Regions from separate parts of the Paraburkholderia sp. SOS3 genome, predicted to be linked through region 2. Evidence: predicted binding sites of a transcription regulator. Region 2 holds the regulator's gene; the other holds the start of a gene.
The links. Region 2 encodes LexA, which represses DNA repair genes until DNA is damaged. Its sites were predicted from a motif close to ACTGTATNNNNATACAGT; they were not measured.

Region 1: a site for LexA is predicted at 2,565-2,582, ahead of imuA (translesion DNA synthesis-associated protein ImuA). Genes of this name have one in related genera too.

What each region holds. Positions count from the first base shown of each region.
Region 1 covers NZ_CP018811.1:3,177,862-3,182,914, forward strand. The annotation lists gene BTO02_RS14165 (error-prone DNA polymerase) at 1-397, opposite strand, end outside; gene BTO02_RS14170 (Y-family DNA polymerase) at 425-1,912, opposite strand; gene imuA (translesion DNA synthesis-associated protein ImuA) at 1,842-2,549, opposite strand; rRNA gene rrf (5S ribosomal RNA) at 2,893-3,006, opposite strand; rRNA gene BTO02_RS14185 (23S ribosomal RNA) at 3,196-5,053, opposite strand, start outside.
Region 2 covers NZ_CP018811.1:2,882,911-2,887,963, reverse strand. The annotation lists gene nodI (nodulation factor ABC transporter ATP-binding protein NodI) at 1-406, opposite strand, end outside; gene BTO02_RS12895 (universal stress protein) at 808-1,272, shown strand; gene BTO02_RS12890 (DUF2939 domain-containing protein) at 1,300-1,977, opposite strand; gene BTO02_RS34780 (hypothetical protein) at 2,229-2,579, opposite strand; gene lexA (transcriptional repressor LexA) at 2,681-3,331, opposite strand; gene BTO02_RS12875 (sulfate ABC transporter substrate-binding protein) at 3,697-4,743, shown strand; gene cysT (sulfate ABC transporter permease subunit CysT) at 4,882-5,053, shown strand, end outside.

The DNA.
Region 1 (5,053 bases), 290 kb from region 2:
GCGCACGCGTGCGCGCAAGCGTGATCAACTCGGACAGATTGCCGTATCCCTCGCGATTCTGCGCGAGCAGAATCAGCCCGAATGCGGGCGATCCGTCGGCATTGCGCAGTTGAAAATACGAGCCGATGACGAGCGGCAGATTCATTTCCTTCGCCGCGACATGTGCGCGAACGACGCCGGCAAGCGAGCATTCGTCGGTGATCGCGAGTCCTGAATAGCCCAGTTCCAATGCACGCTGCACCAGTTCCTCCGCATGCGATGCGCCGTGCAGGAACGTGAAATTCGAGAAGCAGAACAGCTCTGCATAGGCCGGCAATGTGTACGACACAGCGGACGGTTCGATGAAAGAGCCATCGGCGGACGGCGGCACGGCGGGCGGGACAATGGTCGAGGCCATGGTGCGTTGTGTTCCCGTTGTGTTCCGTCAGCCGAACAGGCCATGCAGGAACCAGCGCTGTTCCTCATCAGCGGCTGTACGGCTGCCGACACGCTCGAGGTATATCCAGTAACAGCTGAGATCCTCTGCCTGCATGACGTAGTAATCGCGCGTCACGAAGCCGTTGTCGAACCAGCCGGCTTCGATCCGCTCGGCCGGAGACACCTTGCGCAGCGGCGAACCGTAGAACGGACGGTTCTCGCGCATCAGGAGCCGCACCGGCGTTTCCAGCAGCCATGTCGGGCGCGGCAAGCCCTGCGGCAAAACGATTTTCTTCTCCTGATCGGCGACCGGCACCCAGCGGTTCGCAATTTCAGGCCGATAATCGGCCGTCGGTGCGGAACGCAACACGTTTTCCGGGCCGAGACGCGCGATCAGCAATTCGAGCAGACGCGCGTGGTCTTCCAGCGTGCCGCCCGGCTCCGGGAAAAGATTGTCGTTGGCCTGTTTCGCCGATGCGATTTTCGTCGCATCGAGCCGCAACGCAATGGCGGCCGCTGGCAGTTCCGCGCGATGCAGACGCTCTTTCACGAGCCGCAACAAGTGCTCCTCGCGCCATGCCGGTTCGCCGAGCGCAATGTCGATCAGCGTCGGCTCGAGCGCCTGTCTACCCCGCTCGTGTTCGAAAGTGAGCGTCAATGCGGCGGCCGCGAGTTGCTTCGCACATAGCCAGCCACATAGTTGTACGAGCAACCGGTGCGCGGCAAATACCGCACCGTCCGCATGCTCAAGACGATCAGGTAACTCGATGCGCGCGGAAAAAGTGGGCGGCAATTCGAGCCAGTCGAACAGCTCGGGCGCAACGCCGAATGCACGATCGAGCGAGTCGAGCAGATGCTCGCCGCAACGACGCTGCAAGCCCGCGCGCGGCAGACGACGCACATCGGCAATCGATTCGCAGCCGAGCCCCGTGAACCAGTCGGCAAACGGACGGATCTCCGGCACCGCATGCATCGGCAATGGCGCGAGCGAGCGCTCGAGCGAACTGATTTGCAGCACTCTGCGATTGCCGTGCTTCGCGAGCAACCACGCGCCCTGGCCGGTCGGCGCCGCGCTGATGCGCGCGGTCAGGCCGAACGTATCGAGCAACGCCTTCGCCTGTCGGCACAGCGACAGCACGCCGCCGAAAAGCCGTAGGCTCGCACCGACTTCGACAATAACCGTCGCCTCGTCGAGCAAGGCGACATCCGGTGAGAACTTCATCAGTGCGATGCCGACTTCTTGCTGCACGGCGCTTTCGCGTGCGATGTCGCGGTCGTATAAACGCGTCTGCGGCGCGAGCGTGTGCACGCCTGCCCGCTTCATGCCAGGACGCACACCGGCCGCGCGGGCCGCGCGATCGACGATGACCACCACGCCCTTCTCCAGCACGGCACAGCCATGCTCCGCACCGGCCGCCGCGCCCTCACGCAGCCACTTCGGCTGGAAGACTTCGAGGGGCAGCTTCGGCAAATGAACGGCGAGAAAGACGCGCATGACGGGAATACAGAACAGGTGTGGGTTGCAGGGAAATCGACAGAGGCTGCGCGCGCGTGGGACCTCGTCGTTTCACTATGTCGACCATCAGGCCTTCCGCAGCCGGTCGTAAGGCCAGCCGTAACGGAGCCGGCGATGAGCCTTGTGCGGCCGTAAGCGGCCGGACCATGATGAACAGCGTCTCGGATGATTGAGCAGCCAGATGCAAACGCCGCAACGACGATGCTTTTACGTGCTGCACCCACAGCAGGACTGCGCCGCAACTGCCGGCCTGAAGCATCTGCTCGGCTGACCATAATGCGTCGGTGATCTTCGTCGCCTTGATCTGCAACAGCCGGTCGAGCGACAGACCGATGTAGTTCAGACCCGGCCCGTCCGGTATATGCGGCGGCTTGATCAGCGCGATGGGTCGATCATTGAGCAGACTGAGCGCGGGCCGCAGAAGCCGCATTTCGCCGACACCCGGCTGCTCCACCATCAGATCGACGAGTTCACCGAGTGGCCACCCGCCACCGGGCAATTCGGTGGACAGGACCGGATAACCCGTGTCGACCGTCTTCCCACGCCCGTGCGCAAGCTGCGACGCTCGCCAGAGCGCCGGATGAATCTCTTCGGCAGGGATAGCGACGGGGGACATTGGTCGTAGGAAAAACCTGTATATTTATACAGTATCCTACACGCAATTCAGCACTCTGAACTGGCACTTTTTGAGATGCGCGAAACGAGATTCAGCTGAAGTAAGACGCGAAGTGAGACGCGAAGTAAGACGATTAGCCAGCTTTCAGGCTCAGTTGAGATAATCACTGAAAGCGGTTAGTTGAAGAATTGAAGGGCCGGCTTAGGAAGAACTTGATGGGGCGATGGACAGCACACCGCATATCGGGAATTCGATACTCACAGAGTGCTAATCGGTTTCAGCCGGCAGTAAACGCATCAACCCCGCTTTTGAGGGCGGGGTTGGTGTTTTCAACTGAGGGGGAGCCTGACGATTACCTACTTTCACACGGGCAATCCGCACTATCATCGGCGTGGAGTCGTTTCACGGTCCTGTTCGGGATGGGAAGGGGTGGGACCGACTCGCTATGGTCATCAGGCATGACGGGTTGTCCTGCTGCGCGCGGGCAGCCGGACCAATCGGGAAGAAGCGTGGTGTAGCAGGGGGTGGGTTGTGTTGTCTGGCACAACGCGGCTCACTCGACCGTGTGTCTGCGCTGCCCCCTGACGGGGGTGGGGTCCTGGTAGATGCTGGAGCATTAACCATGACCGCAAAACACACCGGTTATAGGATCAAGCCTTACGGGCAATTAGTATCAGTTAGCTTAACGCATTACTGCGCTTCCACACCTGACCTATCAACGTCCTGGTCTTGAACGACCCTTCAAGGGGCTCGAAGCCCCGGGGATATCTCATCTCAAGGCGAGTTTCCCGCTTAGATGCTTTCAGCGGTTATCTCTTCCGAACATAGCTACCCGGCGATGCGACTGGCGTCACAACCGGTACACCAGAGGTTCGTCCACTCCGGTCCTCTCGTACTAGGAGCAGGTCCCTTCAAATATCCAGCGCCCACGGCAGATAGGGACCAAACTGTCTCACGACGTTTTAAACCCAGCTCACGTACCTCTTTAAATGGCGAACAGCCATACCCTTGGGACCGGCTACAGCCCCAGGATGAGATGAGCCGACATCGAGGTGCCAAACACCGCCGTCGATATGAACTCTTGGGCGGTATCAGCCTGTTATCCCCAGAGTACCTTTTATCCGTTGAGCGATGGCCCTTCCATACAGAACCACCGGATCACTATGACCTGCTTTCGCACCTGTTCGACTTGTCAGTCTCACAGTCAAGCACGCTTATGCCATTGCACTATCAGCACGATTTCCGACCGTACCTAGCGTACCTTCGTACTCCTCCGTTACACTTTGGGAGGAGACCGCCCCAGTCAAACTGCCTGCCATGCACTGTCCCCGAACCCGCTTCAGGGTCCAAGGTTAGAACCTCAAACAGATCAGGGTGGTATTTCAAGGACGGCTCCACTGAAACTGGCGTTCCAGCTTCGTAGCCTCCCACCTATCCTACACAGACCGGTTCAAAGTCCAATGCAAAGCTGCAGTAAAGGTTCATGGGGTCTTTCCGTCTAGCCGCGGGGAGATTGCATCATCACAAACACTTCAACTTCGCTGAGTCCCGGGAGGAGACAGTGTGGCCATCGTTACGCCATTCGTGCAGGTCGGAACTTACCCGACAAGGAATTTCGCTACCTTAGGACCGTTATAGTTACGGCCGCCGTTTACCGGGACTTCAATCAGGAGCTTGCACCCCATCATTTAATCTTCCGGCACCGGGCAGGCGTCACACCCTATACGTCCACTTTCGTGTTTGCAGAGTGCTGTGTTTTTATTAAACAGTCGCAGCCACCAGTTTATTGCAACCCCTTCACCCTCTGCGCGCAGGCGCATCAAGCTACAAGGGCGTACCTTATCCCGAAGTTACGGTACCAGTTTGCCGAGTTCCTTCTCCCGGGTTCTCTCAAGCGCCTTAGAATACTCATCTCGCCCACCTGTGTCGGTTTGCGGTACGGTCAATGTGAAACTGAAGCTTAGAGGCTTTTCCTGGAACCCCTTCCAGTTGCTTCGCTCCCGAAGGAGCTCGCGCCACGCCCTTGAATTACGTGCCCGGATTTGCCAGAGCACCTTCTCCAACGCAGCGACCGGGACTTCCAACACCCGGACAACCTTCCGCGATCCGTCCCCCCATCGCATTTCACACTGGTGCAGGAATATTGACCTGCTTCCCATCAGCTACGCATTTCTGCCTCGCCTTAGGGGCCGACTCACCCTACGCCGATGAACGTTGCGTAGGAAACCTTGGGCTTACGGCGAGGGGGCCTTTCACCCCCTTTATCGCTACTCATGTCAGCATTCGCACTTCCGATACCTCCAGCACACTTTCCAGTGCACCTTCGCAGGCTTACGGAACGCTCTCCTACCATGCGCGCTTGCGCGCGCATCCGCAGCTTCGGTATATGGCTTAGCCCCGTTACATCTTCCGCGCAGGACGACTCGATCAGTGAGCTATTACGCTTTCTTTAAAGGGTGGCTGCTTCTAAGCCAACCTCCTGACTGTTTTAGCCTTCCCACTTC
Region 2 (5,053 bases):
CGGCGACACGCGAATCGGCCTTGTGTTCGAGCCGCGCGAATTCGAGCAGCGAGGGCACGCGCTCGCGTATTGCCCTGGCGCTAAGGCCGAAGTAGCGGCCGAACACGAGCAGATTCTCGCGAACGGTAAAGTCCGGATCGAGATTGTCGAATTGCGGAACCACGCCGATGCGCGCGCGGGCGATGCGCGCACGCGCGGGAATCGGTTCGCCGCACAGACGGATCGCGCCGGCATCGGGCGCGGCAATGCCGAGCAGCATGCGCAGCGTCGTGGTCTTGCCGGCGCCGTTCGGACCTAGCAGACCGAAACATTCGCCGACCCGCACATCGAACGACAGGCCGTCGATGACCTTTCTGCCGCCGTAACGTTTTTCGACTCGATGGAATTCGATCGCGGCGTCGGACATAAGCGGAGCGTTCGATGACGATAGTTGATTGGACAAAGATCGCAATGACTCGCGATCGCTACGGGCGACGGCGAGACTGCGAGACAGCGCAACAGAACAGCGGACGACGAACGACGAACGACAGCTAGCGGCGAGGCGACACGAACAGCAGGCGCGACGGGATGTCGAATAAAAACGAAGCAGTCGTTCACGAGCTGGCCGCTTCGAAGCGTCGCCTATTCTAGGCCACGTCTTCGGGCGCGGGGCGGTCACCGCAAGGCTGCGACGGGCTTTCGTGCGGTGCCGCATGCGGCATCGAACGTGCTTGCGCGCACTTAGCGTTTTCCAGCCCTTGCAAGCGCAATTGCGGCGCACCATGATTGACTCGACGTCCGCGATTGGCGCGGAAGGGAGAAACGACAATGGCCAGCTACCAGAAAATTCTGCTGTGCTACGACGGTTCGCGCGAAGGCCGCAAGGCACTGCGCTGCGGTGCGGATCTGGCATTGGATCTGAAAGCGGAGACTCATCTGCTGTCGGTCGTCGACATGCGCTCGAGCATCGCGCAAAGCGCGGGCCTGCTGACCGACGTGGCGTGCGGCAGTTTCGAAAAGACGGCGCGCGACATCCTGCAAGAAGGCGTCGACTGGCTGACCGAGCGTGGCGTCAGGGCGCAAGGGCACTTTGCGTTCGGTCATCCGATCGATGAAATCGCGGCGCTTGCGGAAGAGCTGAAGGTCGATCTTGTCGTCGTCGGCCATCGCTGCCGGCATGGACTCTCGCGATGGTGGATGGGCGCGGGCAACACGCCGCTACTCGATCGCGTGTCGTGCAGCATTCTCGTTGCGTGTTCGTCGCCAGGCGAGGAGCAGTCGGCCGCGGCATGAGGCTCTAGCCGGCAGAACCGGCGCTGCCTACTCGCCGAGATCGACTGCCGCAAGCTTCCACGTGAAAAGCCCTTCGCGATGGAAAATCGCGGCATAGCGCGTGTCGCCGACACCGTGCCGATACGTGACGACGAACTCGTTGACGCCGCGATATCCGGCTGTGGTTTGCGGAGGCTGAGGCGGCTTCGAGCCGTTCGCGGCCGATGCTGTCGGTGCCGGTGATACGGGTGGAGCAGAGCGCGCAGCAGCGGGGTTGCCACCGTTTGACGACGAATCAGACGACGAATCGGACGACGAAGCCGACGCGTCCGGCGGCGCAGGCGGGCGCTCGCCCGGTTCGCCGCGTGGCGGCATTCCGTTGAGCAGCGCGGCGACGCCGTCCGGCGTCGCATACGCGTCGACGAGCGGCCCGATCAACGCGACACCGATCATGGCGCCCAGCGCGGCGAGCGGATTGCCGTGACTTTCCGCGCCGATTCTGCGTCTTAGCAAGCCCCCGAGCTGTTCCTTGAGACTCTCGCGAAGCGCCGGGAAATCGACGTATTCGTTGACTGTTGCCGCATCGCGCGCGTCGGCTGCGCGTTTCAGGCGGTTGAGTGCGATATACGGCGATGCATACGCGAAGGCCAGCGCGATCAGCACAACGATGACAACGACCGTGACCAGCACGGACCGCCTGACGCTGCCGGTCATCTTGTGATTCATGTGGCCACCGATGCGGTCATTTATCGCGCGTTGCGCGCAGCTTGTGCGAACCATCATCGTGCGGAACGTTCCTTTCATGGTGAATGGGGTGGTTTACCGTGGACCCCATTCTCGCTGAAACGATCCCGCAATCTTATGTACTTCATCGCGCCTCGGCCGTTCTCGACATGCGCGTTGGCGACATGCGCGTTGGCGACATGCGCCGAGACATGCACCTTCGCGATATGCACGTTCGCGATGAACGGGCGCGCTCACGCCGCTTGCGCGTGCTCCTCGGCGATGCAGCGGTCGATCATGCTGCACACGGCATCGACGGTGCCGACCATGATGAGCCGCGACGGCCCGTGATAGACGCGCACCGGCGCGCGGCGTGCGGGCTCGGCGTTGAGCGCGGCGTTCAGCGAGACGCGTGCAAACGCGGGGAGCGACGACGGCAACGACGCGTCGGCTTCGACCATCGACCGCTCATGCTCTTCGAAATCGAACAGCGAGCCGGTACGCGGCACATGCATCGCATCGAGCACGGCGCATGGCACGAGGTTGCGCAGGTGGCGCAGACGGCCGAACTGACGGAAGGGCAGCAAGCGGGCAAGGCGTTCCATGAATCTCTCCAGACGGTATCTGAAACTGAGCGAAACTGAGCTGAAACCGAGCCGAAACTGAACGGAAATCCGCTAACACTCGGCGCTAAATCAGCGGGAAATCAGAATTCACCTGGCCGGATCAGGCCGACCGCGATGCCTTCGAGCGCGAAATCCGCGCTGCCGGCCTCGACGAAGATGTTTTCGTAATCGGGGTTTTCGGCGATCAGTTCGATGCCGTTCGGCCGTCGCTTCAAGCGCTTGACCGTGACGTCGTCGCCAAGGCGCGCAATGATGATCTGGCCGTCTTTTGCTTCGCTGCGCTTTTGCACCGCGAGCAGATCGCCGTCGAGAATGCCCGCGTCGCGCATCGACAGGCCGCGCACTTTCAACAGGTAATCGGGCTTGCTCGAGAACAGCGCCGGGTCGCACGCATAGTGCTGCGCGATGTGCTCCTGCGCGAGGATCGGGCTGCCGGCTGCGACGCGGCCGACGAGCGGCAGCGACAGCTGCATGAGCGCCGCATGCGGCAGCGTGAACTGATGAGGCGCGTCGTCTTGTCCGGCCAGCAGCCGGATGCCGCGCGACGCGCCGGCCGCGAGTTCGATCACGCCTTTGCGAGCGAGCGCCCGCAGATGCTCTTCCGCCGAGTTGGCCGAACTGAAGCCCAATTCGGCCGCGATCTCGGCGCGCGTGGGCGGAAAGCCCGTGCGCTCGATCGCGCGGCGGATCAGATCGAAAACCTGCTGCTGTCGTGCGGTGAGTTTGGTCATGGCGCCACTGTATGGATGAACAGGTGACTGTATTTTTATACAGTATCCGGCGCTTTTCAAGCTTTACTTTAAGTTCGGCTCCCGATCCCCTCGTCGACAAGCCCTATCTTTCTTCACTTCGGAATTTCCGTCCGAACGCCGTGTCGGGCCGGCGTTACCACTTTTGCGTATTAAAAAATGAAGAAACATTATTTTTAATGATGAAGCGCCGCGGATAGACTGGCCTCAAATCGATATGAGGCCCGGCGGAGTAAGCAATTCGCGGGATCGGGAAACAGCGGCGAGCGGAGAAAACATCAATGAACGATCGCACTACGGGGTTCGCAGAAAGCGCGTCTGAGCGCAAGAAAACGTCGACGCCAAACATGGCGGCACGGCGGGAGACGACATGGCGCTCGACGGTGCGCGCGAAGCAATTCTTCGCTTCTCTGGCCATCGGTGCGGCTGCGGTGCTCGGACTGGCCGCACAGGCGCATGCTGATACGACGTTGCTCAATGTGTCGTACGACCCGACGCGCGAACTGTACCAGGACATCAATGCGGCATTCGGCAAGCAATGGAAGGCGCAGACCGGCGAGTCGATCACCTTCAGGCAGTCGCATGGCGGCTCGGGTGCACAGGCGCGCTCGGTGCTCGACGGGTTGCAGGCCGACGTCGTGACGCTCGCGCTCGCCTACGACATCGACGCGCTCGCGAACAAGGGTCTCGTCGATAAAGACTGGCAGAAGCGCTTGCCCGATAACGCCTCGCCGTACACGTCGACGATCGTATTTCTCGTGCGCAAGGGCAACCCGAAACACATCAAGGACTGGGACGATCTGGTGAAGCCGGGCATCGCGATCGTGACGCCGAACCCGAAGACGTCGGGCGGCGCACGCTGGAACTATCTGGCTGCATGGGCGTATGCGCTGCATCAGCCCGGCGGCAGCGAGCAGACGGCGAAGGCGTTCGTGTCGAAGCTCTACAGGAACGCGGGCGTGCTCGATTCCGGCGCGCGCGGCGCGACGACGAGCTTCGTGCAACGCGGTATCGGCGACGTGCTGATCGCATGGGAGAACGAGGCGTTCCTGTCGATCAAGGAGTTCGGACCGGACAAGTTCGAGATCGTGGTGCCGTCGGTCAGCATTCTCGCGGAGCCGCCCGTCGCGGTGGTCGACAAGGTCGTGGACCGCCATGGCACGCGCAAACTCGCCGAAGCGTATCTGAAGTTCCTGTACAGCGAAGAGGGGCAGGAGATCGCCGCAAAGAACTTCTACCGTCCGCGTTCGAACAAGGTGCCTGCGGCGCTGACCGAAAAGTTTCCGAAGCTTAAGCTCTACACGGTCGACGATACGTTCGGCGGCTGGACGAACGCGCAGAAGACGCACTTTGCCGACGGCGGCGTGTTCGATTCGATTTACTCGCCGCAGTAGTACTCGCGCTGCGGCGGATGCAGTCAGGCAAGCGCGCCTTCGGGCGCACTTTTGAGCGTGTAACCGAAGTGCCTGTTGCGCAGTGCGCGCACTGTGCATGACAGCGACCCGCGCAAGACTTTTGAAAGAGTACCCAGCATGACGACGTTGACCTTCCGCAAGCCGAGTGCGTTGCCGGGCTTCGGCCTGACGCTCGGTATCACGGTGGCGTATCTGAGCCTCGTGGTGCTGATCCCGCTTGCGTCCACGTTCCTCAAAACCGCAACGCTCGACTGGAGCCAGTTCGTGCGCGCGGTCGGTTCGCCGCGCG